3 regions of the Paenibacillus sp. MAH-35 genome follow, and region 2 is predicted to be linked to each of the others. Evidence: riboswitches for the same ligand, from Rfam matches in the RefSeq annotation. Region 2 holds a riboswitch; each other region holds the start of a gene.
What was found. A riboswitch is a leader RNA that binds a small molecule or an ion and turns the genes downstream of it on or off. The one in region 2 is predicted to bind cyclic di-AMP.

Region 1: linked by a shared signal. The riboswitch ahead of AC3Y2E_RS30705 (CAP domain-containing protein) and the one ahead of AC3Y2E_RS22645 (KamA family radical SAM protein) in region 2 are both predicted to bind cyclic di-AMP.
Region 3: linked by a shared signal. The riboswitch ahead of AC3Y2E_RS29785 (hypothetical protein) and the one ahead of AC3Y2E_RS22645 (KamA family radical SAM protein) in region 2 are both predicted to bind cyclic di-AMP.

Annotation. Positions count from the first base shown of each region.
Region 1 covers NZ_JBYUPU010000050.1:34,133-44,293, forward strand. The annotation lists gene AC3Y2E_RS30690 (NAD(P)-binding domain-containing protein) at 1-568, shown strand, start outside; gene ppnP (pyrimidine/purine nucleoside phosphorylase) at 538-858, opposite strand; gene tkt (transketolase) at 1,208-3,223, opposite strand; gene AC3Y2E_RS30705 (CAP domain-containing protein) at 3,600-4,280, opposite strand; cyclic di-AMP (ydaO/yuaA leader) riboswitch at 4,289-4,427, opposite strand; gene AC3Y2E_RS30710 (hypothetical protein) at 4,677-5,759, opposite strand; gene AC3Y2E_RS30715 (amino acid ABC transporter ATP-binding protein) at 5,984-6,709, opposite strand; gene AC3Y2E_RS30720 (amino acid ABC transporter permease) at 6,657-7,376, opposite strand; gene glnH (glutamine ABC transporter substrate-binding protein GlnH) at 7,452-8,291, opposite strand; gene purU (formyltetrahydrofolate deformylase) at 9,110-10,009, opposite strand.
Region 2 covers NZ_JBYUPU010000025.1:2,140-12,300, forward strand. The annotation lists gene AC3Y2E_RS22640 (Gfo/Idh/MocA family protein) at 1-684, shown strand, start outside; gene AC3Y2E_RS22645 (KamA family radical SAM protein) at 760-1,935, opposite strand; cyclic di-AMP (ydaO/yuaA leader) riboswitch at 2,214-2,365, opposite strand; gene AC3Y2E_RS22650 (helix-turn-helix transcriptional regulator) at 2,555-3,502, shown strand; gene AC3Y2E_RS22655 (prenyltransferase/squalene oxidase repeat-containing protein) at 3,548-4,432, shown strand; gene AC3Y2E_RS22660 (GNAT family N-acetyltransferase) at 4,728-5,240, shown strand; gene AC3Y2E_RS22665 (hypothetical protein) at 5,419-6,327, opposite strand; gene AC3Y2E_RS22670 (sulfatase family protein) at 7,589-8,992, opposite strand; gene AC3Y2E_RS22675 (helix-turn-helix domain-containing protein) at 9,029-9,940, opposite strand; gene AC3Y2E_RS22680 (sulfatase family protein) at 10,011-10,161, opposite strand, start outside.
Region 3 covers NZ_JBYUPU010000046.1:35,269-45,429, forward strand. The annotation lists gene AC3Y2E_RS29760 (histidine kinase) at 1-2,080, opposite strand, end outside; gene kdpC (potassium-transporting ATPase subunit KdpC) at 2,163-2,735, opposite strand; gene kdpB (potassium-transporting ATPase subunit KdpB) at 2,754-4,781, opposite strand; gene kdpA (potassium-transporting ATPase subunit KdpA) at 4,808-6,478, opposite strand; gene kdpF (K(+)-transporting ATPase subunit F) at 6,512-6,592, opposite strand; gene AC3Y2E_RS29785 (hypothetical protein) at 6,727-7,128, opposite strand; cyclic di-AMP (ydaO/yuaA leader) riboswitch at 7,374-7,548, opposite strand; gene AC3Y2E_RS29790 (ATP-binding protein) at 8,005-9,516, shown strand; gene AC3Y2E_RS29795 (response regulator) at 9,548-10,161, shown strand, end outside.

The sequences.
Region 1 (10,161 bases), on a different contig from region 2:
GCAGCTCACCGATCAGCTTCAATTGACCGCTCCGCTCCTTGGTCTGGCCAAAAGCGTCTTCGAGATGGGCCTCAGCAAAGGGCTCGGCGATCAGGATCTAAGCGCTGTCGTGATGTGTTATGAAGAATGGATGGACAAGAAGATCGAAGTATGTAAGCGGGAAGAAGTTCCATCCGAGGAGCTGCTGCCGAAGCTGCAATTAAATATCGAGCGTCGCCGCAGCGTCCGGGTCCCTATGAACATCCGGCTTCTGCTGTCCGTCTACCAATGGGAGCACGAAGGGGCGTTTTCCGGTCAAAATATCGAAGGCACGCTGTACGACTTGTCCGACAGCGGCCTCCAATTGACCAGCACATTTCCGCTTGCGCAAGATATGTTCGTCGTGATCCATTTTCCGCAGGATGCGGCCTTGCCGCCGATTACGGCGCGGATTATCCGGGTCATCTCGGACGGCACCGAATTCCGTTACGGCTGTATGCTGTCCGGACTTCCTCCGCATACCCGGATCAAGCTGGAGGAATATATTCAGCTCAAGCTTCAGGAGACGGAGATGAACGAGCAGACGTAATCGGTGATCGTTTTCACGTCCACCTTAAACGTAGCGCCCGCCGGCACCTCGAACTGCATGCCGCCCGTGAAAGGCTTCCATTCGGTCTCTCCGGGCAGCAGGACGAGAAGATCGCCGGCCGTTATTTCCATAATCTCGACGACATCGGTCGTGAATTGAAATTGGCCCGGCAGCATGACGCCTAACGTTTTTTTGGAACCATCGGCAAATACGACCGTACGGCTCGTAACGCCGCCGTCGAAGTATACGTTAGCTTTTTTCAGTACTGTGACATGATCGAATTGAGACACCTTGGTTTCACTCTCCCTGGTTGGATGGTGTGCTGCAAGTTTAAACGAACGCAAGATCAACAAAATCAACAAAAGATCAAGATAAGGGTCCCTCAGGGACTCTTTTTTTGTCGAATTACCCATTTTATTGAAAACGAGAGTTGGCAGGCCCGCTATGCCACTGCCTGCCAAAGCGGACTGGCCCTTCCCATGTCGTATGACCCGGGCAACCGGCAGCTTTTCTTGGTTCTAGGTGCCCATCGATAAATTCAGAATAAGAGCTCCGGAGAGCTCTTATCCACCTTCTTTATCTCAGATTGCAGACCTGAATAACAAACGCAAGACAACAGGTCCGTACCATCGGCTCTCCTTACAGCAGCGCCTTAACTTTGGCTGCCACGTTGTCGACCGTAAAGCCGTACTCGGCGATAATTTTAGCCGCAGGCGCGGAAGCTCCGAACGTGCTGATGCCGAGAATCGCTCCGCCGTCGCCGACGTAACGCTCCCATCCGAGCGGGTACGCCATCTCAACAGCAAGACGGGCTTTTATGCCGGACGGAAGTACCGATTCTTTGTATTCTTTCGATTGCTTCTCGAACAGTTCCCAGCTCGGCATGCTGACGACGCGTACGCGCACGCCGTCTTCGGCCAGCTTCTTCTGAGCTTCGACAGCAAGCGATACTTCGGAGCCGGTCGCCAGAATAATCGCCTGCGCCGAGCCGCCTTCCGCTTCGGACACGACATAAGCTCCGCGGGCTACGCCTTCGCGGGCCTTCTCGGACGTCGACTCGAGATTCGGTACCGCTTGACGGGTCAGTACGAGCGCGACCGGTCCGTTTTTATTTTCCAGCGCATACCGCCATGCTTGCGTCGTCTCGTTGGCATCGGCCGGACGGATGACCGTGACATTAGGAATGATGCGCAGCGCCGCCAATTGCTCGATCGGCTCGTGAGTCGGACCGTCTTCGCCGACACCGATGCTGTCATGCGTCAGGACGTACGTAACCGGCAAATCCATGATCGCCGCTAAACGTACGGCAGGACGCAGATAGTCGGAGAATACGAAGAACGTGCCGCCGTAAGGCTTAACGCCTTTGTGCAGCGCCATCCCGTTCATCGCCGCCCCCATGGCGAACTCGCGTACGCCGAAGTAAACGTTGCGGCCGCTGTAATCGTTGCGGGTCATCTGGCCGAGGCCTTTCATATGCGTCATTGTCGAAGATTCCAGGTCGGCCGAGCCGCCGATGAACGACGGAATTTTGGACGCGAACGCGTTGATTGCGTTACCGGAAGCGTTACGAGTACCGATCCCTTTATCCGCCGGGCTGTAGGTCGGAAGATCGGCATCCCAGCCTTCCGGAAGCTCGCCGGCTACGGCTGCCTTAAATTGCTTGGCCAGTTCCGGATACGCCTTCTCGTATTTGGCGAATAGCTCGTTCCAAGCCAGCTCTGCCTGCTCGCCTTGCGATTTCAGACGGGCAAAATGCGCAGCAACTTCCGAAGGGACGTGGAAATGTTGATCTTCCGGCCACTCGTAAGCTTTCTTGGTGAGCGCGACCTCGTCTACGCCGAGCGGTGATCCGTGAGGTCCCACATGACCGCCTTTACCGGCTTTGTTCGGGCTTCCGTAGCCGATTACAGTTTTCACTTCAATCAGCGAAGGACGCGGGTCCTGCTGCGCTTCCCTTACAGCCGCATTGATCGCGGCCAGATCGTTGCCGTCCTCGACGCGGACATAGTGCCAGTTGTAGCCTTCGAAGCGGGCTTTTGCATTTTCGGAGAACGACAAGTTCAGCTCGCCGTCCAGCGATATATCGTTCGAATCGTACAGGACGATCATTTTGCCGAGCTGCAGATGGCCGGCAAGCGAAGCCGCTTCGCTGGAGATCCCCTCCATCAGGTCTCCGTCGCCGCAAATAACATATGTATAGTGATCGATAATGTTCATATCGTCACGGTTATAAGTAGCCGCCATATGAGCTTCAGCCATCGCCATACCGACGGCGCTTGCAAACCCTTGTCCGAGCGGACCGGTCGTTGCGTCTACGCCCGCCGTGTGGCCGTACTCCGGATGACCCGGCGTCTTGCTGCCCCATTGACGGAAATTTTGCAAATCTTCCATAGACAAATCGTAGCCGCTTAGATGAAGCAGGCTGTAAAGCAGCATCGAGCCGTGCCCTGCCGACAGAACAAAACGGTCGCGGTCGATCCATTCCGGATTGGCCGGATTATGTTTCATCAGGTTAGCGTAGAGCGCGTATCCCATCGGAGCTGCTCCCATCGGCATGCCGGGGTGCCCCGAATTCGCTTTTTGCACCGCATCAATAGACAGCGTGCGGATCGTATCGATCGCCAATTGATCAATCGATTTCGTTTGAGACGTCATCGTTCCATTCCTCCCAAAAATCGGTATTCGCCGCGTGCCGGGTGTCTACCCTGCGCGAACCCCCTTCTTCGTCCAGCGGACACTTTCAGTCGCTTGCATTATTGTACCACTTGATTTGCTTGTTTGCCACAGAACCAAGGCAAAATGCGGTGTCGATTTACAAAACTCCCCCGGATGAAAGGACAGCTCCTGCAGGCATGTCCGTAACTTCCGGGGGAATTGACGTTTTTTTAATTTTGTAAACACGACGCTTCTTCCGTCCTTCAAAGGAACGCCGGCTGTTTCTTATTGTAACAAAACGATGACTGGTTCATGCGCTGTCTGTGAGGGCATACTGCCAAAACATTGTACATTCCCAATAGAAAATGACCTTGTATTAGTTCGCAATAAACTCCTGCACCCATTCGCCGTTATAATACGCGACGCCGATCTTCGTGAAGTTCGGGCTCATAATATTTTGACGGTGACCCGGGCTGTTCATCCAGGCGTTCATCACTTCCTGCGGATTGCGCTGGCCTTTGGCGATATTTTCGCCGGCATATGTGTAACGGATTCCGTAAGAACGCATCATATCGAACGGCGAACCGTAAGTCGGCGAGTTGTGATCAAAATAGTTGTTGTTGTACATATCTTTCGCTTTGTCCATCGCCATCGCCGTCAGTGCCGGATCGTTCGCGAGCGGCTTCAATCCCGCTTTGGCGCGTTCCTGGTTGACCAGGGTCACTACTTGGTCGGCATACGGAGTCGAAGTATCCGCTCCGGAACCGGTGCCTTGTCCTGTTCCGCCGCCGTTTCCGTCCCCGCTGCCATTCCCGCCTCCGTACCACGAACCTGTCCCCGGGATAACGAGCTTCATCCCCGGCCATACTATATTCGGATTCGCCACGTGCGGGTTCGCCTGGATGAGCGACTGCAGGCTGACCCCGTAACGCTGCGATATTTTCCACATCGTGTCGCTATGATTCACCGTGTACGAAGTTGCGGCGAAAGCGGAACTTGTTCCGGCAACTACGCTGAGTGCAAGTACCCCGGCCATTACTGTCTTTTTGAAACGCATGTAAACCATCCTCTCCTTTTTGCGGCCTGCGAGGTTAGCTGACGGATTCGGGTCAAAGAGCAATCACCCGGCCAACAAACGTTGGCTTCACCCCGGTGGATCTGGGTTCCCCCGCGCTTCACAATGAAGCTTCGGCCTGTCCGTATTCCTCATGAAAAGCTCCGACCGTCTTGCCGACCAGCCGTCCTCCATGCGGTTTTCTCATCTTAACACGGGATATACATGTGTTCATTGCATAATGTTTTCCAAGCGGTCTGCACCGTTAATTGATAGGTACTTTTTTGGGGACCCTGCACTTCATTCTAAAATGCTAGGCAAAAAAATCACAACCTCCTATATCCGCATTGTTAGCGAAGATCGAAGGTTGTGTTTCGTTACAAAATGAAGGTTTAATTACTAATTTCTCCCAAAGCGTTCGAGCCAGGTTTTGATTCCGGTTGGATTATAACCCCGCTTATCCGTCCATTCGATGATGCCGTTGTCTAAAAAATCTTGTATCTCTAATAGGTCGCTTCCGTGAGCATAACCTTCCAGCTCGGTGATATAGAATGATTTAAAGCGCACCTCAGATCCGAACTCAGGCGGATTTTTATAGTCGGAACCAAACCAACTTATTGTATATAGCTTATCATCATACCCAACCGCTGTTGCGTATATTTGGGTGATTTCTATTCCATAATCTGTAATTAAACGTTCAATCATATTACTTACATCTTTACGGTCAAATGTAATTGCAAACTGGGCATACTGTTCCGGTATAGTATCCGATTTTGAGTTCGCGTTGTTTCTGTATTGTTTGAGCGCTTCTTTGGAGTTTATATAAGCGGCATCGCTCTTGATTTTGGCTGCTGTCGGTTTCTTCTGCGGTCCATAGTACCGAATGACCGGATCTTCTGATGTGTACCGTTCAGTGGGCCACTGTACCTCCTGCGAATTGTTCCAGGATACGCTCGATATTTTATCGCTAGTGTCTGGCAAATCATTTACAGAGCCATTCGGCTGGGCGAATCTTTGCAGCGATTCTATCGTCACCTGGTGCGTCTCATCGTTCCCCGATCGTTTCCAAAATGTTCGGACAAAATAAGGTGTGTCCGCACGAAGCTGCTCCGGATCCCAAATCGTCGCTTTGATCCGATAACCTTCCGAACTATTCTCCGGAACCCTCTCGAATTTTGCTGCCGGAACGTTCGTGAAAATCGCTTGAGGCTCCAACTCGTCGGGCCGATCCGATCGAAACTCAAATGCAGGAAAACGGATATAATGCTCATGCTTAATAGAAGAGAGCTGCCGGTCCGTCCACTCGAATCGGGCGGCTGCGGCGAACACATCCGTACTGGTTTTGAACGCCTCAAACGAAACGGCAGCAGGTTTATCCCAATTATCAGAATCGGAATTGCGAATGATAGACGGTTCTGCCCCTACAGCCGACAGCCAAATAAGCTGGAATAACAGAACGATGGCAGTAACTATACGTTTCATCTTATCGTTTTCCCTCCAAAGCAAATAATCTACACTCCTTTATCCAAATTATATTCCACATTTTCCTTTCATTTCCTTCTAAATGGAAAAGAACAAATCCTCTTTCTCTTATCTCACCACCTATCCAGAGATCCCTTTGGTTACATATTAAGTCCTTTAACCATTAACAACACGAATAACCCCGTTCAACAAAGATCCGGGGTCATCCGTTTTTGCTAATTAAACTACGAAATCACCTTGCTAAGAAATTCGCGGGTCCGCTCGTTTTGCGGGTCCTCGAACAAGCGGCTTGGCTCGCCTTCCTCCATAATAATCCCCTGATCCATAAACAAGACACGATCGCCGGCTTCTTTGGCAAAACCCATCTCGTGGGTGACGACTGCCATCGTCATGCCTTCCGCGGCCAAATCCTTCATGACGGCCAGCACCTCGCCTACGAGCTCGGGATCGAGCGCTGAGGTCGGCTCGTCGAACAGCATCACCTTTGGGTTCATCGCAAGCGCACGGGCGATCGCCACACGCTGCATTTGCCCGCCTGACAGCTTGCCGGGATACACATCCGCTTTCTCGCGAAGCCCGACTTTATCGAGCAAGACCAGCGCCGATTGGCGGGCCTCCTCCTTGGACTTCTTCCTCACCTTCCTCGGGGCCAGCGTTATGTTATCCATTACCGTTAAATGAGGAAACAGATTAAACCGTTGAAAAACCATGCCGACTTCTTCCCGCACCTGATTGATATCCGTGCCCGGATCGGTCAGATCGTGGCCGTCTACAATCACCTGGCCGCTCGTTACGCTCTCCAGCAAGTTCAGACATCGGAGAAACGTACTTTTCCCCGATCCTGACGGCCCGATGATGCACACTACTTCCCGCTCCTCGATCCGGCAATCGATTCCTTTAAGCACCTCGAGCTGGCCGAACGACTTGTGCAGATTTTGGACTTCTATCATGATGGACGTCGAGCCTCCTTTCGATCCGCTTCAGCAGAAAGGACAGCGTCAAGGTCAGCAGCAAATACATCGCGGCCACCATCGTATAAATCTCCAGCGCGTTAAAGCTGCTGGCCACGACCTCCTGACCGTTGCGCATCAGCTCCCCGACCGAAATAACGGACAGCAGGGACGTATCCTTCAGGCTGATAATAAACTGATTGCCGAGCGGCGGGATCATTCGTTTAAACGCTTGGGGGTAGATGATATGAACGAACGTCTGAAAGCGGGTTAAACCAAGCGACCGTCCCGCCTCTTCTTGTCCCTTCTCGACCGATTGAATGGAGCCTCTTACAATTTCCGCTATGTAAGCCCCCGCATTAATGGCGATTACGATAATGCCGGCAATATCACCGGGGATCCGCCATCCTACCGTTTGTACAAGCACCTGATTAAGTCCGAAGTACAGCCATAACGCCTGAACGAGAATCGGCGTGCCCCGGATCATCTCCACATAAACCGTAGCAAGACCGTATATCGCTTTATTACGGGACGTTCTCCCCAGTCCGGCAATCAATCCGACCATAAACCCGAAGATAAGGCCAAACACGGCAATGAGCAGCGTAATTTTTAACCCTTCCAGCAAAAACGGCAACGATTGGGCCGCACCGCTCCAGTTGAACTGCAAGTCTTTTCCCCCTTTCCTCCGACCGTGATGCGAAGGCTGACAATCTTAAGCGCTGGTTCCGCACTTCGCATCTATTTACGAGCCCGGCATTTTGGCAGGTTTCTGACCGAACCACTTTTCGTAAAGCGTCTCGTAGGTACCATTTTTAAACAACGTTTGCAGCGCCTCATCAACCCGTTTTACGAGAGCGCTTCCTTTCGGGAAAGCGATCCCGTATTGCTGCCCCTCAAGCAGCTCGCCCACCGGCTTTACTTTGCCTGCCCCCTTCACCTTTGCAAAATACAAAATGTTCGGGGAATCAAACACAACGGCATCAACACCCTTATTGATCAATTCCATGTAAGCGCCATCTATATTCGGGAAAGGCTTGACCTCCTTCACTCCTTCAATGGCCTTCGCGTAGTCGTAGCTGGTTGTACCGGATTTGCTCGCGACCACCTTCCCTTTCAAGTCGCCGACACCCTTAATCTCGGTTTCATCCGATCGGACAAGTACGAGCAGCCCCGCATCGTAGTACGGCAAAGCGAAATCGACCTGCTGCTTCCGCTCCTCCTTAATCGTCATGCCGGCCAGAGCGGCATCGATGCTTCCCGACTGCAACGCCGGAATCAGCCCGTTGAAATCCATCGGCTTCAGCTCGTACTCCAGTTTCAGTTCCTTGGCGATGGCCGCCCATAAATCAATATCGAATCCTTCGTATTTCCCCGTCTGCTCATTGCGGAATTCAAACGGCACAAAACTCGTATCGGTCCCGACGACCAGCTTCTTGCCTTCCGGTGCGGCAGCGCCGGGTTGATCCGGGTCTCCTCCTGCGGGTGTAGTCCCGCCCGTCCCCCCGCACGCGGCCAACATGATCGTGAGCAGTACAAGGACTACCGCCAGACTCCATCTCCCGTTCGTTCTGATCGCTTTCATCTGCATCCTCCCTTTGAAAATGAATGTGTTACCGCTCCTAATTATAAATTTTATTTATAAATAAGAGACAGCCTTGAAGAGACGGTTATCATACAGTCCGGATTACCGTGTTTCTCTTCCAATAGGCACTTAACTCTTTAACCATCTATATCGGTTTTCAAACAGAACATTCCTCGCCAATCGTTCAGCGGACCGGGTCTCAGCTCATTTTCACGGCTAAAATCGGCCAATTTTATAAGCAACTCTTATAGGATACTAGAGGATACGGAAGCGTTTTCCAGCATCGGCAGGGTAATTAGTGTTCATCCTTGCTGAGCCGTCTATATGCCCGCTTAGGTCCCCTCAGCGGAATTTGCACGTTTACTTGGAAAGTATAAAAAAAATTTGCGTCGCAGTGGAGTGGACGTTTCAAGAGCAGCGGCTGCATTGATTCGCTGCTTGAAGCTTCTGTTATTGAGGGAGAGAGTTGCCGCACAGGATGTCACAGAGACGAAACAGTCCAATTTCTGTAATGGACATCAGAGCCTCTTATCCGCCCCATTTCAGCCTTTTTTCGCTGTAACGGTCATCCGTACACCTATCGTGCGATTTTTCCACGATTTCGCTAATTATGCAGTTGTAAGCGTTCATTATGTCCGTTAGCTGCCTCCGCGTCCCGTTTTGCCGTTCTAAGCTGCATTCATGTCCATTAAGCGTAAAAGGTAGCTTTTCTTGCCAGAAGACCAGCAGTAAGGATTCAGCTTCCTTGGAACTTTGCTCATAAAAAACAACCCGCTTGCTGCCATAACCGGCATCAGGCGGGTTGTCTATATTCGTCGTCAATTAAAGACGACGGTTTTGTTCTGGTGAGTCAAAATACGGTCTTCCACATGCCACGACACCGCCCGCGCCAGCACGATCCGCTCGATATGCCGGCCGATCCGCTTGAGCGCCTCCACATTGTCTCGATGGCTGACCCGCTGCACGTCCTGCTCGATAATCGGGCCTCCGTCCAGCTCTTCAGTCACGTAATGCGCAGTCGCGCCGATAATTTTCACACCGCGCTCATACGCTTGGGCATAAGGCTTGCCGCCGACGAACGCCGGCAGAAACGAATGGTGGATGTTGATGATCCGGTTCGGGTAATGCTCGATAAACGAAGGCGAGATGATCTGCATATATCGTGCCAGCACGATCGCATCGACGCCCTGCGTCACTTCCAACTGCTTCGCTTCCGCTTCCTTTTTCGTATCGGCCGTAACCGGGATATGGTGGTACGGAATGCCGAACGATTCGACCGTGTCGCGCATATCCGGGTGATTGCTGACGACCATCGCAATATCCGCATACAGGTCCCCGGATTTCCATTGCCATAACAGCTCGAGCAGGCAATGGTCCTCCTTCGATACGAACACGGCGATGCTTTGCTTGCGGCCGGCTTGCGTAACTCGCCACTTCATCGAGAATTCGGCTGCCGTCGTCCCCGCGAAATCCTGTTTAAGCTTCTCCAGATTCACTTCAAGCTGCGGGAGGTCAAACTCGATCCGGATGAAAAACATGCCGCCTTCCGGGTCCATCGTATATTGGTCCGACTGGACGATGTTCGCGCCGTGTTTGGCCAAAAACTGCGATACCGCCGCCACAATACCCGGGCGGTCGGGACAAGATATGAGCATCCGCGCCCGGTCTTGATGGCGGTCGGAACGCTGCCGGTTCGGTGGTGTAACTAAGGGACTCATCTGCCTTCTCTCGTTCCTCTCGTAACATAGGAGCCTGTCCGACGCATTTTCGCCGGTCGGTCAGACCCGTAGGTAGTAGTGGTAGACGGACATTCGATCCTGCCGCTTGTCCGCCGCTTCCGTCCGTCGTCCGTCGCATTTGCCGCAAGCGG
Region 2 (10,161 bases):
GCCGAGATGCACCGGGTCGCGCTGGAGCAGGGGCGCTACGTGATGCCGGGCCATCTGCTGCGGTTCGACCCGCGTTATGCGGACATCCGGCGGGCGATCGCGGACGGGGAGATCGGCCGGCCGGTTAGCATGTATATGAAGCGGGCCCGGGAGCAGCATTTATTCGCTACCTACAGCCGGACGCACACCGTCTACGAACTCATGATCCACGATATCGATCTGGCGGTCTGGTACGCGCAGAGCCGGGTCCGGACCGTCCGGGCATACGGCAGATCGCCCTCCGGATCGGAAACTCCGGAGGTGCTGTGGGCGTGCCTCGAATTCGAGAACGGGATTCTCGCCTTTTTGCACAGCAACTGGATGACGCCGGATCGGGCGGGCATCGCGATCGCCGACCAGATCGAAGTGATCGGCAGCGGCGGAACCGCGTCTTTCGAAACGTCCAACTCCGGCTTGCAGCTGTGGAACGAGACCGGGCGAACGACGCCGGATACGAATATCCATATCAAGACGCTCCACAAGCAGACGGCCGGTTCGCTCCGCGAGCAGCTCCTTTATTTGTGCGACTGTTTGGGAAGAGGAGAAGCGCCGGACTACGTGTCGTTCGAGGATGCGATTCACGGGGTCGAAATTGCCGATGCGATCGTGAAGTCGGCGGCGGGCGGCGGCGAGATTCGGTTGTAGCTTCGGGAGCCTGAAATAACATAGCCAAAAGCCGTCCGGTCATTGTGCAAGCCGGACGGCTTTTCTGCTGGCGTTTTATCTGCTTCGGGCCACTCTGGCTACTGGCATGTCGGGCAGCTCGTTAACAGAGACCACTTCGTTCGTTTTCTTCTTAGGCTTCTTCCAGAACTTCTCGTTGCCCGGCAAATCGTCGAACCAGGCGGCGTCTTTCGGACAGTCGAGCACCATAAATTTGCCGTAATTATCGTCGCGGGACTGGTGATATTTCAAATACGCCTTGCCGTCTTCGACCGCGAGTATTTCGATTTTGCCGGACGTATGGCTCATCGACAGGCGGACACGCTTGCCGAGACCGGACGTTCTGGCCTTCGCCTGCTCCACGATCCGGTACGCTTCCTCAAGCGAAAGCACGAAATCGCGATTTCCCGCCACCGGCCGGTTAATAAAGAAATAATACGGGGTGACGCCTGCCCACGACAGCCGGTCGAGCAGTTCGCCGAGTACGGCCGGATCGTCGTTGATGCCTTTGAGCACCGGCGTCTGGTTGACGACGATCGCTCCCGCCTCGTGCAAAGCCTGGAAGCCGCGCTTCGCCTCCGGCGTTATTTCGCGGGGGTGATTGATGTGGGCCATGACATAGATGCGCTTGTCGGCCGTGGAGTAAGTACGAATCGTCTCCAGCAGCTCCTCGTCCTCGTAGATCCGCATCGGATTAAAGACGGGGATTTTCGAGCCGAGACGGATAATTTTCACATGCTCCATCTCCCGCAGCCGCTCCAGGATCATTCGCAGCTTCGCGGTAGCAAGGATCAGGCTGTCGCCGCCCGTAAGCAGCACGTTATTGATTTCGGGATGTTTGGCGATATAAGCGAGGCCGGGCTCGACGTCGGACATCGCTTCCTTGACGTCGTTGCGGAACAGCCGCTTGCGGAAGCAATAACGGCAATACGCGCCGCATACTTCGGATACGATCAGGAGAGCCGTTGTCCGGTACTTGTGCTGGCAGCCGGGCACGACATAGTTCGTATCTTCATCGGAGGCGTCCCAGCGCCCGTATTCGGCGAGCTCGCCTTCGTTCGGGATGACCAGTTTTTTGATGGGATCACGGGGATCTTCCCAATTGATGAGGTTCAAATAATAATCGTTGACGCGGAACACGAATTTCTCGGTAATTTGCTTCAGTCTTTTTCTTTCCGTCTCCGGTATGTTTGCAATTTTATCGATATCTGTAATGTACTTTGGCTGTGCCATGCACATTCCTCCCGTTTTTCTAATTTTCGATCTACCCGGCATGCTAGTCAGATCTTAGGGACCGTGTGCTTGCGATTCCTCCCTTCTGTGCTACTATCGTCCAATCCATTCGTAATTCGCCGTTCCGGTCAGCAGAAGATGATGATTGAGGTCAAGGGTGTAAACAAGAAAAGACCCCGGGCGAAAAGGGATTGTCTCCCAACAACGCTCGACAGGGTCTTATACCAATAGAAAAAGACCCTGTATCCCAGGGTCATGTGTGCAGAATGAACATACAGAATGACCCCATCTACTGCTGACGAGGTTAGCTGACGGACTCGGGAAAGATGGTTCCCTACGCGGTCCCGATGAACGGACCGGACGATTCGCCCCTAAAGAATGGTTCCCCCGCTTTCCGATTGGAGAATCGGAAATTAAGCGTACTGTTATTGTATTGAATGAAGGACGTCAAGTCAACCTTTTTATCAAAATATCCCTTTTTTTAACAACAAAAAAATCGGGGCTGCGCGAATTTGAAACAAATACTCTCATTTTCCCGGAAAGCCGGGTACAATTAGTGACATCCATGCTGTCACCATTATACGGATATAATGGGGGAGTAAGAAACGGGGGAGAGGCGTTGAAGAGAGCAGACCGGCTGATGGCGATCCTGATCGCCCTGCAGCAAAGACCGGAGACGGCCCAGTCGCTGGCCGACAAGTTCGAAGTTTCGAAAAGGACCGTTTTGCGGGATATGCAGTCGTTGTCGGAGATCGGCATCCCGCTGTATTCGATGACAGGACCGTCCGGAGGATTCCGGATGATGGAAGGCTTCCGGCTGCCGCCGCTGCAGCTCGATTCCCGGGAAGCGCTGACCGTCTTGTTTGCGCTCCGGGCGATGACGAATATAACGGACACCCCGTTTAACCAGGCCAGATGGACGGTCCTCGACAAAATCCGGTCGGTCCTGCCGGAGGAAACGCTGAAGCAAATCGAGCCGCTGCTCGACAGGATGGAGCTCGAAGTGCCCGTCCGCAAAACGAAAACGCCCCACTTATCCGCCTTGCTCGAGCATACGGCCAAATCCCGGTGGGTTCATGTGCTGTACCGGTCGGAAAACCATCACCGGCGGCTCCGCCTGTATCCCCGCAAAATTTATACGGCGCATGGGTTCTGGTACTGTGAGGCGTTCTCCCCTCTGCATAAGGAAGTACGCAACTTCCGTGTCGACCGGATCGAGGAGCTGGAGGCGATCGACCAGCCGGATGAGGCGTTAAGCGAACAGCTTCTGAGGGTGGAAGACGAGGAAGCGCCGGCCAAACCTGTTGTGCGCATCGCCGCCAAGCTGACCTACCGCGGTGCGCTGCTGGCCGAGCAGGACTACCATATCGGAGAGCATGTCAAGCAAATAGCCGATGACGAGTGGACGGTGGAATTCGATTGTCCCGCCTCCGAGTGGGATTGGGCGGTTCGTTTTTTCTTTACATTGGGCATGCAGGCAGACGTGCTGGAGCCGGACGAGCTTCGCGCCGGGATTCGCGAGATGGCCGGGCAATTATACGAACGGTATACGCCGGATTCGGAGTGAAACTCGCCGTAATCAGATTTATTTTCGAAGGAGGCCAATCCAGTTATGACTAACCATTCCATTATGGACAAAGCCGGATCGTTCCTGTACAGCTATGCGCGGCTGCTGGACCGGAAACGGTACGAGTATCATTTCGAAGGAGGAACGAAGGAGGCGGTCATTCAGGCGCTTCGTGGTTATCAAAATGCCGATGGAGGGTTCGGCAACGCGCTGGAGCCGGATATTCGCGATCCGCACAGCCAGCCGGTCCCGACCGAGATGGCGCTGCTTGTGATGGAGGAGATCGATTGCTTCGATCCGGCGATGATGGAAGGGATCGCCGGGTATTTGCGGACGATTACGCTAGAGAACGGTGGGCTGCCGCTCATACGAAGCAGCGTCCATGGTTACGCCCATACGCCGTGGTGGTCGACAGAGGACGACCGCTGTCCTTCGATAAACCCGACAGGCACGGTCATCGGCCTGCTGTACAAGTATTACGGGGACCAGGCGGTCGTGCGGGAGCAGTGGTTCGAGGAGAATGTACGCTATATATGGAGCTATATGGAGTCGAACGAACCGTCGGGCTTTCATGACGGCACGCATTGGATTCAGTTTCTCCAGCATACCCCGGATACCGGAAGGGCGGCCGCCTACTGGCGTAAAGTCGATGAATGGTTGGGCGCTCCCGGCGTCATCGAGAAAGACCCACACGCTTCGGGATATGTGCATAAAGTGCTGGATTGGGCGCCTCAACGGGAAAGTTATGCCGGCAAATTCGTATCCGGGGAAGACAAGCAGATTCATTTGAAGGCGCTCGCCGAACAACAGCAGGAGGACGGAGGATGGCCGATCAGCTGGCAACCGCCGAGCATCGCTGCGGAGCAGGAATGGCGTGGGTTTGTGACTGTGGAACGGCTGAAGACACTCAAGTCTTACGGGGTGTTGTAAGAAGCGGCAGGCTGCCGGAGAAGTAACGGAAGATGGGCGTATATAGCGTTAAGACCGAGGGGACCGGGAGGCTCTCTCGGTTTTCGTGTCTGGGAAAGAAGCACGGATTCTCCGGTCGGGCATACCGATCTCCTTCAGCTTGCAGCGGGTTTCTCCGGTCCATATTGCTGGTGAAAGGCGCGATCGCGACGGCAGGGGCGTTTCTATGCGTGCGATAATCCTTGAAGATTGGACTGACAGCTGTGGCGGATTATACTAAGACCATGCAGTGCAAACTTCCAATGGAGGTGATAGGATGCAAATGGACGTGACAATCGTACCGCTTCATTCGGTCCGTTCCAGGATAAACGAGCTCGCCGAGCTGTTAATTCGTGTCGTGGAGGATGGGGCATCGGTCGGCTTTATGCCGCCGCTTTCGGCTGAGGAGGCGACCCGGTACTGGGAGGGCGTGCCCGGCCCGGATGTGGTCTTGTATGCGGCACTGGCCGGCGGCCGGGTCGCAGGCAGCGTGCAACTGCACGTATGTACGAAGCCGAACGGCTCGCACCGGGCGGAGATCGCCAAGCTGATGACGCACCCCGATTACCGCAGGCATGGAATCGGCAGACGGCTGATGCTTCAGGCTGAAGCGAAAGCCGCCGAATTAGGCAGGACGTTGCTCGTGCTCGACACGAGGGAAGGGGACCCGTCCAACCGGCTTTACAGCTCGATCGGCTATACGAGGGCCGGAAGGATTCCCGGGTATGCCAGATCGGCAGACGGCGAGCTTCATGCTACAGTGTATTATTATAAAAACCTTGGAGAATAGCCGGTGAAAGGGAAAGGCGGCGATGAAGGAGCCTTCCTCGCGAACATGGCCTTGCCACCGGAATGTGAAGGAAGGAAAGCGTCGATGAATTAGCCAAAAAGCCTTCGGCTCCCGCGCTCCGGGCGGGTCTTAAGGCTTCTTTCGTTGTAACGGGAGCTGCCGGCTTGCCGGAGATCTGTCAACGCTTGGAGCCGCTGTACAGCAGCTTCTTAACATCCTGAACGATATGCTCGGTGATTTGCCGCTGAATCCAGAGATCGTCATCGATATTGCCGTGTGTTGCCGGTACCGGTACCTCTCCGATGCCCGGGCACTCGACGGTCGCGGGCGTGCCGTCCCAGCTGCGCATATAACGGACGAGCATATTTTGCGCGCCGGGAACGTCCTGATAGCCGCAGGACAGACCGTTTTCGACGGGAAAACAAGGGATCATGCCGAAGCCGGTGCACGGATTGCCGCTCGTCACTCCGTTGTGCTGATACCAGTTCTTGATCATGTGAGCTTTGGGGATATCGGCGGCGTTCATCGTGTTGCCCGGGCCGAACACCGGGTCGATCAGACCGATATAATTAGGAATTTTCGCCGTAACCCGGGACAGCCGGCAAGCCGCCCAGCCGCCGTACGAATGGCCGATGATGGCCAAATAGCTGGGTTTGCGGCTTCTTTCCTCGATTTCGTTGTTCAAATCCCAGATCCACGGAGCGCCCAGCGGGTTGCCGTCTTCGTTCTGGTTCCAGCTTCTCCGGAAGACGTTGCGGGCCGGGACGCCGAGTGGGGACAGCCGGATGTATAACGTATCGCGCAGCTTGGATATTCCGGGGCTGTTCATCCCGCTGCGCCCGTTGATGCAGATGACGACGATGTCACCCGCCTTTCCGGCACGGACCGCGCGTTGGTCGCCGTCTGTTCCTTGATCGGAGCCGGACGCTGCTACTGCCGGAGCTTCCTTCCCGACGGCTGACGCGAAACCCGAAAGGGGACTGGCGGGGAGGCCGGGATGAACGTTAGCGGCATAATCGGGAAGAAACGGCCGGGGCGCAGTATGGCTGTACCTCCAACCGCCCCATCTAGGATCGTAATAGTACATCGCGTTCCCTCCCCCGAAGTGTGCTAAACTAGGATATTCACCCAGCCGGAAAAGGTTCCTTGAGGAGCGGCGGGAAGCGGATCAAACGACTGTATCGAAATCGTTCACTACCAAACTAACAATGGGTTTTAAAGAGAAAGGAGAGGGTCTACTGGAAGCGAAGGTTTGTCTCGTGGCGATCGAGGGGCGTCGCAGGACGAATCGATCTGCCTATTAATTAGCGATTGGGGAATGAAGGTCTGCGGACTGAAAGGGGGAGGTTGTCCCCGAAGCCTCTCTTTCTTCGCAGCGAGGGCAGATCATTCAATGACATGTACAAAATAAAAAAAAGCACTGTCGTTTAGACAACTGCTTCTTTCGGGTCCTGGCTCTTGTCTTTGGCGTTGTCTTCGGTTACTTCGTCCGGCTGGTCGAAGGGAACCCGGTCTTCTTCGTAGTACATTTCCGCAGCACCTCCTTTCATCGTTTCTATTAGTATACAAGCCGACTATTATCGCATCGTTAACGGAATGTTACGCTATAGTAAATTGTATGGATGGGATAGCCGCTTATCCACGAAATTCGTGCTGGCTAAATCCTAAGAGTCTCTGGCGAGGCTGTCGATTCATTATGGACAACCAAGTGGAAAGGGAAAAGATTACCTTCTGGCGAGTTTTGTCTGGAATCCCCTACCTTACAATCCTTATTCAATCAAGGGATTCAGGACAACCTGTTTGAGTAGAAGAAGGTAACTTTTCACTTGGAACGGCCTGCGAACACTTCTACACAATGAATCGACAGCCTCTCTGGCACCCTTTATTTTCGGCGGAATGGGATGACAGCGTCAAATAAAGGCGGTTTGCACCCCTTATTTCAACCAACCGATGGCGACTGCACCCCATTCGCGGATTTTAACAGCTTCCAACCGCTCTTATTCCGTGTCGAGGCGGGTTTTCGGACAAAATAAAGGGTGCAAACCGCTCTTACTCTCTACTATTCCCTCTTATTCCCTCTTATTCGCCCCCCTCTTAAAATGAAACCTATGCCACGTTGCCACAATGAATGATCTTACGTAAGCGGCGACATTTCTTAGAAAAGAGTGTTTTGTTTTGCCGTTTTACCATTGTACCGTTTTGCCATTTACTATTATATTGTTTTAATGTTTTACTGTTTTGGTTTTGCTGTTTTGATGTTTTGGTGTTTTAACGCTTTAATGTTTTGCAAAATAAACATTCTTAACCGCAAAAAAACAGGAGCGACTCCACGAATCGCTCCCAGCTCTCTATAGCTTGCTGCCGCCCAGCAGCTGCCGGCGCATCCATTCGTTGGCGACGAGCGCGTCGCCGTCCGCGTCCAGCGTCTCGTAAAGTCTGCGCCGCAGACCGGCGACGAGGCCAGCCAGCTCCGGCTCGCCGATCCGGTTCGTCAGCTCGGCCGGATCGGCCGTCAGCTCATACAATTCGTCCGTATCGGTCGGATTCCAGATGTATTTCCATTCCTTCGTCCGGATCATCCGCTGCGTATACAGCCCGAACTGCTGCCCGTTATACGAGGCCACGACGGCATCCCGCCAATCCGGGTCGTCCAGTCCGCCGCTCACCAGTTTGGCCCAGGAACGGCCCTGCAGGTGATCCGGATCGTCCGGCTGCAATCCGAGCAGGTCGAGCAGCGTCGGGGCGAGATCCAGCAAATTGTAGACGAGCCCGCCACACGCCGTTCCTTCCTTCACGACGCCGGGGTACCGGACGATCAGCGGGACGTGCACGACATCATCGTACAAAATATAATGTTTGTCCATCATCCGGTGCGAGCCGCACATATCGCCATGATCGGCGGTAAAAAGGACGAGGGTGTCATCGGCGGCGCCAAGCCGGTCCAGTGTCTGCAGCACGCGCCCGACCGCTTCGTCCAACTGGCTGATGATGCCGTAATACCGGGCGACGACGGGAGCCCAGTCGTTCCAGGTAAAGTTCTCGATCCCCCAGTTCAGCAGCTGCTGCTTCTGGATATACGGCTTCCCCACGAACGTCTCTGCGAAACCGTCCCACTGCGGAACCGTGTCCGGATCGTACATCGTGGCGAAATGTCCGGAAGGGCGGCAGGGCAGATGCGGCTCCGGGAAATGAAGCGCCATATGCCACGGCTTCCCGGAATTGTGCAGCAGCTCGAGCTGCTCCTCGGCACGCGCCGCGAGCCAATGGGTGCGCGAATGTTCGAGCGGAATCGGACTCGCCTCGCCGAAAAATCCGTTCGAGAACTTCACGTCCGGATAGCGCTGCTTGACGAACCGGGCGTATTCGGCTTCGCCGGTATACGAACCGTAACCGAAAGCGGTGGCGTCCAAGGTCGGATGAACGCCCCATTTGCCCAGAAAAGCGGACACGTAGCCGCTGCTTTCGAGCGTTCGTGCCCAGCTGTACCCGTCCGGCTGGAGCGAGGCGACGGGCAGGGCCCCGTTAAAGTTCCATAATGCCCCGAACGTTTCGGCCCTTCGCCCGTTCATCAGCGATTGCCTGGCCGGTCCGCATACCGGAATATGCGAATAAGCGCCCGAAAATACGGCGCCTTGAGAAGCTAGCAGATCAAGATTCGGCGTGCAGACCGGATATTTGCCGCTGGAGCCGATACAATCGTAGCGGAGCTGGTCCGCGGTAATCAGCAGAACATTCGGACGTCTTTTCCCCATAACGGATCGTGAAGGTCTCCTTTCCCAAGTCGGGAATCAACGCACTTCGCGCTGCAGCCGGCGCAGTTCCAGCCCTTGGCGGTACCGGCTCGGCGGGCAGCCGACATGTCGGAGGAACAGGCGGCTGAAGAACGAAGGGTCGTCATAACCGACCAGCGAAGCGACGGTGATCACTTTTTCTTCCGATTCGGTCAGCAGACGTTTGGCCCGTTCGATCCGGATGTCATGCAGCACATCGATGATGCTGCGGCCGAATTCCTGCCTCATCAGCCGGTTCAGCTGGCGTATGCTGACATTGAACAGTCCGGCCAGCGATTCCAGCGTAATCTTCTTGTCGTAATTGCGTTCCATATAACCGTAAATGCGTCTTGCCGTTATTTCCCGGTCGACTTGGCGCGGGGAAGGAATCGTCCCCCGGCTTTGCATCAGAGAGTAGTAACGGGAGAGAAGGACGAGCAGCTCGATCAGCTGCAGCCGGATCAACGTTTTGTGGCCGAGTCCGCGGTTGCCGATTTCCCGGATCATGCTGTCCAGCAACTGGAGCACGAATACCGCATCCTGCCCGTGCAGATTGAGCCGGTGGTTGAAGCGGACATCTTGTTTCATAAACGGATGAACGTAGAAATAGTCCATCGAAGCGGTAATCTCCAGCTCCTTCAGAAGCGCGTCGGGGATGAAGGACGGCATGAACAAACAGTTGACGATTTCCATATGCTCGCCGGGATTTACGGAGTAGGCATGGGTTTCACCGGGATTGATGATATATACGTCCCCGGCCCCGATCTCATATTCCGTCCCCTGGAAAATGTGATACCCGCTTCCCCCGACGACGTATACGAGCTCCACGAATTCGTGGCCGTGCTCCGCGATCGCTCCTTGGACATGCCGGGTAATCCAAAACGGGAATTCCTCTCTCATTAATCCGCTGCTTCTGATCATATCCTTCATCCTTTGCTTCACTCCTCGCCCTATAACTCCGAACATTCGGTCGCTTTATGACGGTTTTGATGCGTAACGGTTAGCGGGTATGAACGGCCGAGTCGAAACGTTCCCGGCGAGGATCCTGCTTCCAGTCGTCCCAGGACAGTCCGGCGGAAGCGAGAATTTGCTCGATCCGTCTGCGGAAGGGAAGCCCGGCTTCCCGGAGCTGCCGCTCCATCGGGTCCTCC
Region 3 (10,161 bases), on a different contig from region 2:
CTTTTATGCGTTCGATTCGTTTGTTCACTTCATCCGGAATTACACTTCCTCTGTGAACATAAATCACATACCACTCGGCCTTCAAACGATAGGCGATACGAAATCCCCTTCGAATCAAACGCTCCGCGTTAAGACTTGCCGTCACGCCAACACAAATCGTTTCTTTTTTTCGCCATGGACCACGAAGCGAGGCTTTGCGCTCCCAGGACTCCAATCGCTCATCTACATCATCCGCAATCTCCCGAAGTGCAAGCTCACGCAGCGCAATCAGGTTTCCTGTCTTGAAAAAGGAATTCAATGCCTGTTCTATTTTATTGGCTGCATAGATCCGTCCTTCTCTCATGCGCTGCTGCAAGGACGAAGGCGATACATCAATGAGCTGGACTTCGTCCGCCAAATGCAGGATATGGTCCGGAACGGTTTCGTGCACCCGAATACCTGTAATTTGTTCAACTGCATCATTCAAGCTTTCGAGGTGTTGCACATTCATCGTGGAAATGACGGAAATCCCGGCATCCAAAATGCTCAGCACATCTTCATAACGTTTGCGATTCTTGCTGCCGGGTACATTGGTATGGGCAAGCTCGTCAATTAATACGAGCTCCGGATTCCGCTTCAGAATCGCTTCCACGTCCATTTCCTCGAGTTCCACCCCCCGGTAGTGAGTGTTGCTTCTGGGTATCATCGGCAACGCGCCTACCTGTTCCAATGTTTCGGTGCGACCATGTGTCTCCAGCAGGCCGATTATGACATCGACCTGTTTTTTTAACAGATCGTTCCCCTCCCGCAGCATGGTATACGTTTTCCCTACGCCGGGCGCAGAGCCGATATAGACTTTAAATTTGCCGCGTCTTATTTTTTGTATTCTTTCTTTCATCTCCTGATCCGTCAGCCGATGATAGGAGCTCGGCTCCCGCTTTTGCTGCGTTCCGGCTGGCAAGATCCGCCTGCCTTCCTGTTCCGAGCGGTCTGCAATAAACAAGAGGTCGACATTTTTAATTAGGCTCAACAGCCGGTTTGCGATCGATCCCCTCCAAAACTCTTGCCATGGACTCATCTTGGAATGCCCCATGACGATACGGGTGACATTATGACTGGCCGCAAAGTGAACCAATTTCCGAGGCAGAGCGCGCCGGGAAGCGAGCGGAATTTCTTCGAATGTCCCCTCTACCTTTTTGATCATTTGAAGAAGCGAACGTTTAAAGGTCGAAGCCTCCTTAGACAACGTTTTTTTAGGATTGATAAAGGTCACGACCAGAAGATCGCCACCAAGCCGTTTGGCAACCTGCTGACCTCTGCGAACATAGATCGAACCGTTCCAATGGTATTGCGCAGATACAAGGATACGTTCCGTTGCACCGGATGGACCAAATAACCCTGCCTCCTCCCGATGCTTTTCCAGCGATTCATTGACCCCTTCGGCTACAAGCCGCAAGGCAAGCTCTCGAAGCTTCGCCAAATTTCCCCGTTTGAACAAGGTAGGATCAGGATGCTGGAAACGGCCATCCGATAATCGCTCCAGTATCGCCTCCGGCGTTACATCAATTAGGCGTACCTCGTCCGCCCAATCCAGGGTATCGGAAGGAATGGTATGTTCTGCGGCAATGCCTGTTAACTTATAAGCGAGCTCGGTTACGCCTTCCAATTCATAGACATTAACCGTAGCGATTACGCTGATTCCTTTATCAAGAAGGCATCGAATGTCTTCCAGTCTTGTCGGATGGAGCGCCCTTTTCCGGTTACGATGAGCCAGTCCGTCTACGAGGACAACTTCCGGATTGCGTTCATACAACCGCTCCAGATTTAAATCTTTGTGCTCGACACCATCCTTCACCCAATGGATGCTCGGAATCCGCTCCAAGTCACCGATCTGCTCCAAAGTGCCGGGACGTTGTCTGGTTGAAACGGCACAAATAACCACATCAATCCCTTGCCGCTTTAACATTTGTCCTTCCTGAAGCATGTGATACGTTTTACCTGAACCGCTGACCGCACCAATGTAAATTTTTAATCGGCCTCGGTGAAGCCTGGAGATGGAATATAAAATTTCTTCCGGCGTTTTTCGTTTGAATGGCTCCATTTTTGTCTCCTTTTTCCCTGAAGCAGCTTGCAAACGGAAATTCCCTGCCCGATAAAAGCAGGCAGGGAGATTCATATTTCGTTTACCTTGTAAGCAAACGCTGCAGTTCGATATTGAGCTGCAATACATTTACCGCAGGTTCGCCCAAGAAATCAAACGTCCGATGGCTCGTTTGTTCTTGCACAAGTCTTTCCAAATGTTGCTGTTCAATACCGGTCAAGTGACTGATCCGCGGAATTTGTGCACGTGCCGCCTCCGGGCTGATATCGGGGTCCAAGCCGGAGGCGGAGTTGGTAATCAGATCAATCGGAAGGCCGCTGACAGGAACTTCGGGATTATTGATCTTCCATTCTTCTAAGGATTTCGTTATTCTCTCCAACAATGCAGGATGTGACGGCGCATAGTTCGGCGATCCCGATCCGTCCGCCTGATAATCGATGCTGGAGATACGGCTATGGAAAAACTCAGGTTCGGAAAACAACTGTCCAATCAGCCTCGAGCCAATAACATTTCCTTTTTCGTCTTGAATCAAGCTCCCCTCAGCTTGTTCGGGGAACACGATCTGTGCGATTCCGGTAACTGCAAGGTTATAGCCGAGTCCGCATAATAACATGAATAGCAAGCTGGTTCGTAGACTGGATGTCAATAATTTCATCTTAGGTCATTCCTTTCTTCATACCCACATATGGATAACAAGATCGATGAGTTTGATTCCAGCGAAGGGAACAAGGACACCGCCTAAGCCATAAATCAACAAATTGCGTTTTAGCAGTTGCGCCGAACTGACTGCTTTATACGCCACTCCCTTCATCGCAAGCGGAATTAATAGCGGGATAATAATCGCATTAAAGACAAGCGCAGATAAAATAGCCGACATCGGCGATCCCAACTGCATGACATTCAGAGCATTCATCTCCGGAATGGCGAGCATAAACATGGCAGGCAGGATGGCAAAGTATTTGGCAATATCATTGGCGATGCTGAACGTCGTCAGGGCGCCGCGGGTCATCAGAAGCTGCTTTCCTATCGCTACAACTTCAATAATTTTGGACGGGTCGGAGTCTAGATCCACCATATTCGCCGCTTCCTTGGCCGCTACCGTACCGCTATTCATCGCAATTCCCACATCCGCCTGCGCCAATGCAGGCGCATCGTTTGTGCCGTCACCCGTCATAGCCACCAGTTTACCTTCTGCCTGCTCTCGCCGAATCACGGCAATTTTATCTTCCGGCTTGCTCTCTGCGATAAAGTCATCAACGCCCGCCTCCCTCGCGATGGTAGCGGCAGTAAGCGGGTTATCGCCTGTACACATCACCGTTTTAATGCCCATTTGGCGCATTTGGTCAAAACGTTCACGCATCCCGGGCTTGACCGTATCTTTTAAATAGATGACGCCGTAAATTCGGTTATCGACTGCGACGGCCAGCGGCGTGCCCCCGGCAGAAGCTACTCTATCAGCTGCCACATCCAAATCGGTCGGTATGATCCCGTTCTGGGCAGCTACCCATTTTTTAATCGCGTCGACGGCCCCTTTGCGCACTTTTCGGCCATCCGACAAATCGATCCCACTCATTCGTGTTTCCGCTTTGAATTCGATGAACTCTCCACCGGCAGCTACTGATCCGTTATACCCGAGTTCCAGCTTTTTCATCAAGTCCAGCACGGAACGCCCTTCCGGCGTCTCATCCTTCATTGAACCAATCGCCGCCCACTCGCCTAGTTCAATCGGTTTGGCGCCGCCAACCGGGATAAATTCACTCGCCATCCGGTTGCCATATGTGATCGTACCCGTTTTGTCCAGAATGATTGTATTAATATCCCCCGCAGCTTCCACAGCTTTCCCCGACATGGCAATTACGTTATACCGGGTCACCCGATCCATTCCCGCTATTCCGATCGCAGACAATAACCCTCCGATTGTGGTTGGGATAAGGCAAACAAGCAGGGCAATCAGGACGGGAACATCAATTTCAATGTTGAGGTAGTCCCCGAAAAACGGCAGTGTCACCACGACAATCAGGAAAATCAGGGTCAAACTGATCAGAACCGTATTCAGGGCAATTTCATTCGGCGTTTTTTGCCGTTTAGCCCCTTCGACAAGTGAAATCATCCGATCCAGAAACGATTCTCCCGGATCGCTGGTGATCCTTACTTTGATCTGGTCGCTGATGACGTGCGTTCCGCCTGTGACAGAACTAAAATCGCCGCCAGCTTCCTTAATGACAGGCGCGGATTCTCCCGTAATCGCTGATTCGTCGACCGACGCGAGCCCTTCGACAACCTCGCCGTCCCCCGGAATCATTTCTCCTTGTGTTATGACGACAATATCTCCTTTACGAAGATCGGTTGAAGCCACCTGCTTGATCTCTCCGCCGACCAATTTGTTTGCAACAATGTCTTTTTTTGTCCGCTTTAACGAATCCGCTTGCGCCTTGCCTCTTCCTTCAGCCAATGCCTCCGCAAAGTTCGCGAACAACAACGTCACCAGCAAAATGGCGGCAACCACTATATTGAACCAAGCCGGTGTCGAGCCTTGGAACGCTCCGGGAAAAAAGCATAGAAATAATGTGATGCTAAATCCTATCTCCACTACAAACAGGATCGGATTACGGAACATGACTCTAGGGTCCAGCTTCATGAACGCTTCCTTGACAGCATTCCGGATAATCGACCCGCTAAGTCCGGATGTTTTAGTTTGCATCGTGAGAACCTCCATTACAATCAAACTTATGGTTTCAATGTCAACTGTTCTGCAATTGGGCCGAGTACGAGACTTGGGAAGAACGTTAACGCTCCAACGATCAGCACAGCAGCCAAAAATACAATCGCGAACAATCCCGTGTCCGTCCTAAAGGTGCCTGTCGTTTCCGGCACCGTCTTCTTGGCAGCAAGCGACCCGGCTACAGCAAGCAAAGCGACAATGGAGAAATATCTGCCTAAAAACATAACGACTCCGGTTGTCGTGTTCCAGAACAATGTATTGTCACCTAGCCCTTCGAATCCGGAACCGTTGTTCGCAGCAGACGAGGTATACTCGTACATCGCTTGCGTCAGGCCGTGAAAGCCCGGATTGGACAGCGTATCGGGATAGCTGAACAGCGCAATTGCCGTTGGAACCAGAATGAGAACAGGCGAAACCAGCATCGTGACGGCAATCAGCTTCATTTCCTTGCCTTCGATTTTTTTGCCCAAAAATTCCGGTGTACGCCCAACCATCAGACCGGAGAGAAACACGCCGATCATCGCATACATCAGTACGTTCATAAAGCCGGCTCCTACGCCGCCAAAAGTCGTATTCAACATCATGTTGGCGATGGTGATCAACCCGGCGATTGGCGTCAGCGTATCATGCATCGCATTGACCGCCCCCGTCTCGGATGCCGTTGTTACGACTGAATATAAGGAAGATAGTGCAACTCCGAAGCGAACCTCCTTGCCCTCCATACTGCCTTGTTCATGCTGAATGCCGATTGCATTCAGAGCCGGATTGCCAGCATGTTCAGCCGTTAGCGAAACGCTCAGCAAAACGATAAAGAGCATTGCCATAGAAACAAACAGTACCCGTCCCTGCTTGGCATTCCCGACCATCTTGCCGTATGCAAAAGGTAGGGATGTCGTAAGTAACATCATTAGCAGGATCTGAATCAAATTACTAATTGCATTAGGGTTTTCAAACGGGTGAGCCGAGTTGACGCCCATAAATCCCCCGCCGTTATTCCCGAGCTCCTTAATGGACAAGAACGAACCCATCGGGCCTCTGGCAATCGTTTGTTCACCGCCTTGAATCGTTTGAGCGACCGCCGCCGGTTCAAGCGTTTGTGGAACGCCTAGCGCAACAAAAATAAGGGCCGTAACAAAAGCAATCGGCAGCAATACCCGTGTAATAGCACGAGTCATATCGACGAAAAAATTGCCTAACGGTTTTCCTGCCAGCCCGCGCATAAAAGCGAACACCGCTGCAAGCGCGGTAGCCGGAGCCGTAAACATCATAAAGACGATCGCAATCATTTGCGACAAGTACGATAATCCGCTCTCCCCGCTGTAGTGCTGCAAATTGGTATTTGTCATAAAGCTGATTGCCGTATTAAAGGCTAGGCTCGGGTCCATATTGGCAATGCCAGCCGGATTCAGCGGCAAAAACGCCTGTGTCCGAAACACGAGATATACGAGCAAAATCATGACGGTATTGCTGACGACTAATGTGGCAGCATATTTTCGCCATGTCTGATTCTCTTGACGAATGCCTCCGATGGCATAAATCCATTTCTCCAATGGACTGTAAAACCGGTCCAGTCCCGTCCGGTTATATTCAAAAGCTCGGGCCATATATAGCCCTGTGGGCCGGGCCAGCAGCAGCACCAGCAGCAATGTAACAACAACGGCAAGGATTCCAGCCATATCACAATACTCCTTCCTGAGAACAGGCGTTTTTTAGAACTTTTCCGGCTTAACCAGAGCGTAAACCAAATAAACAAACAACAGGATCACGACGATACCGAGCGCCCACATCATGCTTCTTCACGCCCTTCCTCGACAACCTTGCCTGCCCAAGCAGCGAGGCCTATCATGGCTGCAGCCAGTATAGCAACCAGTGCAATCATTCCGATATCCAACATACTTTCACGTCTCCTTTACAGGCTTTACGTTTACTCGCTTAACAGAAAGGACAAGTCCGTCCCTTGTGATAAAATTACGTACTTCGCACCAAGCCCTTTGTAGATGAGCCGGGCATTATTCCCCTGTGTGATGACATAAATCGGCTTTGCCGTCCAGGAACGGCATATTTGAATATACCTGCAGCACAAATCCAAGCTTTGTTCAAACAAGTAAACCTTACCGATCGGCAGCTCGGGGACCAGTAGTGAACGACTGTCTTTTGTATCCACCATAAGAATGTCCTCTACTCCCATTTCCTCCAGAGCTTGCTTCTCCGCTTTATTGTAGGTTAATGCAGCATAATGCGATCCCTTTGCCGCCAGCACCCGCAGAAATGCTAGACCGGCTTCGGTAGGCGCTGAAACGAGAAGATAATCGTCTTGATCGTTCACGTGTGTCCCTCCTATCCCTACACGGGGAGGCAACAAAAAAGAAGCTAACGAATTGAGATTGCTCTTCCTCAACTTCCAAGGCAAAGCGAGTAAACCCGTGTCTAGTTATAATAAATGTTGCCTCTCTTATGTCGCTTGCGTAGTTAGTTAATTACAAAAAAACCACAGGAGGCCTAAGCCCTGTGGTCGGAAGTTACGATCACAAGCTTCATCATCCTCTCTCCATAAGCAACGCTATTTTCCAAAGAGTTGCTCTTGCTTACGAGGTTAGCTGACGGATTCGGGCGGTGAGAGTCGCCCTACCTGCAACCGGGTCATATTCCGGCGGCAGGATTCACCCCGTACGGATGCTCGCTCTCACACAAGCTTCCGTGATTGGTTCCCCCGTTTGCCTGAAAGGCAATTCAGCACAGTGAATCATTGAATTCATGAACCGAATGTTACTCCCCATGCAAATAATTGTAAAGCGAGCCGCGAGGTAAATTGGTTTCATTTTCTTCTCTACATCTCGATCTGATTCCCTGGCCTCTATTTCCTTCATCTCCCTCCTTCACACGCCGTTTTTCGATCTTTTCCATCATTTTTACGGAACTTTTACCCCCTGGAACCATTTCTTTTGCGCAGTATTTACAGTACGCTAATGGTGAGTTTGAGACTGTCGATTAAATGTGTAGAAGTGTTATCTGGCCGTTCCAAGTGAAAAGTTGCCTTCTTCTGCTCAGACAGGTTGTCCGGAATCCCTTTATTTAAATGGAATTTAAGGTTTGGGATTCCGAACAAAACTCGCCAGAAGGCAATCTTTTCACTTTCCACTTGGTTGTTCATAATGAATCGACAGTCTCAGTTTTAGTCATAAGCGCAGCAGGAGGTTCAGCCATGCCCTTTTTTCATACCAAGCACGATTTGCGTCCTTACATCACTACCGCGCTGCTAATTGCGGGAATGACGATCCTAATACAACCTTTCGGGCTCGCCTTTGATTTGGCCAATATTTCGCTGATCTACTTGCTTCCGGTGCTTCTTAATGCGGTAGTTTGGGGACTGCGTCCGGCTTTCTTCGCCGCTTTCCTGGGCGTATTGTCCTTTGATTTCTTTTTTGTACCGCCGGTGCTCAGTTTTACCGTCGCGGATCTTAGGTATTTGATTTCCTTTGCCGTTTATATAGCAGTTGCGGTATTAACCGCCAGCTTGGCAGCCCGGCTCAAACAGCAGGTGCTCTACTCCAAGCAAAAAGAGAAGCAAACCGCCACGCTTTATGCGCTCAGTAAACAGATTAGCTCTGCCGTCGATATGCCGTCATTGCTGGACCGTTTTTCCCGACAGCTATCTGAAATCCTGAAAATGGACGTAACGATCTATCTGGCTGAAAACAACAATGAGCTTACGCTCGCCCGTCGTTCCAGCCCATTTTCCCATCATGTACAGGAACAAGCCGAGCTTGCGCTTGCTAAACGCGTCTACAAAGAAGGTACGTCATTGGAAAAAAGAATTTCACATACCGGAGGACTCATCGGGCATTTTATCCCGCTTCAGATTGAGGAACAAAGATTCGGAGTTATGGTTCTTATTTCCAAGCACGAGCGAAGCGAAACCTTACCGGAACAAGCCTTGTTATTTGAAGCGGTTGGCGGGTTGGCGGCCAGTGCAGTCGCACGTGTCAAGTTCGAGGAAGAGGCAAAGCTGGCCCATCTGACTGCCGAATCCGAGCGGCTTCGCATCGCCATATTGAACTCCGTCTCGCACGAGCTTCGTACACCGCTCGCAGCCATTATCGGTTCGGCAACCGGGCTGATCGATGGCGAGAAACTGTTTACCGCCGAGGAACGAATGGAACTTCTTGTGACCATTCGCGATGGCGCGCTTCGTATGAATCGGTTGGTTTTGAATTTGCTGGGTATGGCCCGGCTCGAAGGCGGCATGCTTACCTTACGGAAAGATGAGTGCGAATTGGAGGAAATCATCGGCTCTACCTTCATGCAGTTGAAAGGCTACCAGGAGCATCGCACGATCCGCCTTGCCCTGCCCGATGAAATCCCCATCGTTCTTGGCGATGAAGCTCTGCTTGAGCAAATGCTGATCAATGTGATCAGCAATGCGATCAAATATAGCCCCGATTACAGCGAGATCATCCTGTCTGTCAAGGCAGGCAGTGAATTCGTCGAACTAACTGTTGCCGATGAAGGTGTCGGGCTTAAGGAAGACGAGTTGGAGCGCATTTTCGAAAAATTTTATCGTTCCGAACAAACCGGGCACCTCACGGGAACGGGCTTGGGGCTGGCCATCAGCAAAGGGATCGCCGAACTTCATGGAGGAACCATCTCCGCCCAGCCTAACGCACCTAAAGGAGCCATCATCACAATATCGCTTCCGCTTGTCCAAGATAACTAATAGGCTAGCGAGCAATAGGAGGGCGAGACGTATGTCAAACCATGAACATCATGTTCGAGTACTTGTTGTGGAAGACGACACTCAAATACGGAAGTTGCTCAAGGTGACGCTGCAAGCCCATAAATACAACGTATACGAAGCGTCAACCGGAGAAGAGGGACTGGAGCAAGTTTCTCTCGCCGCTCCGGATCTCGTGATACTCGACTTGGGATTGCCGGATCTATCCGGCCTGGATGTACTGAGGGGTATTCGGGAACGGTCCGATTTGCCAGTAATCGTCCTCACTGCCATTGACAGGGAAGCGGATAAAATCTTTGCGCTGGATAATGGGGCCGACGATTATGTGACCAAACCTTTCGGAATGGGAGAGCTAGTGGCGCGGATTCGCGTAGCGCTGCGACACTCAGCCAGGGCTCAAGAAGAGCCGGTTCTGCACCATAGGGAACTAACGATCAATATTGCGCAAAGAAGTGTGGAATTAAAGGGAGAACCAGTCAAGCTATCTCCGACGGAATTTGATTTGTTGAAAATTCTGGCTATCCATGCAGGGAGAGTCATTACAAAAAGCCAATTGCTGAAGCAAGTCTGGAACGAGCACGATGATTCCAATCGGCATTATTTACGCATATACATCGGGCACTTGAG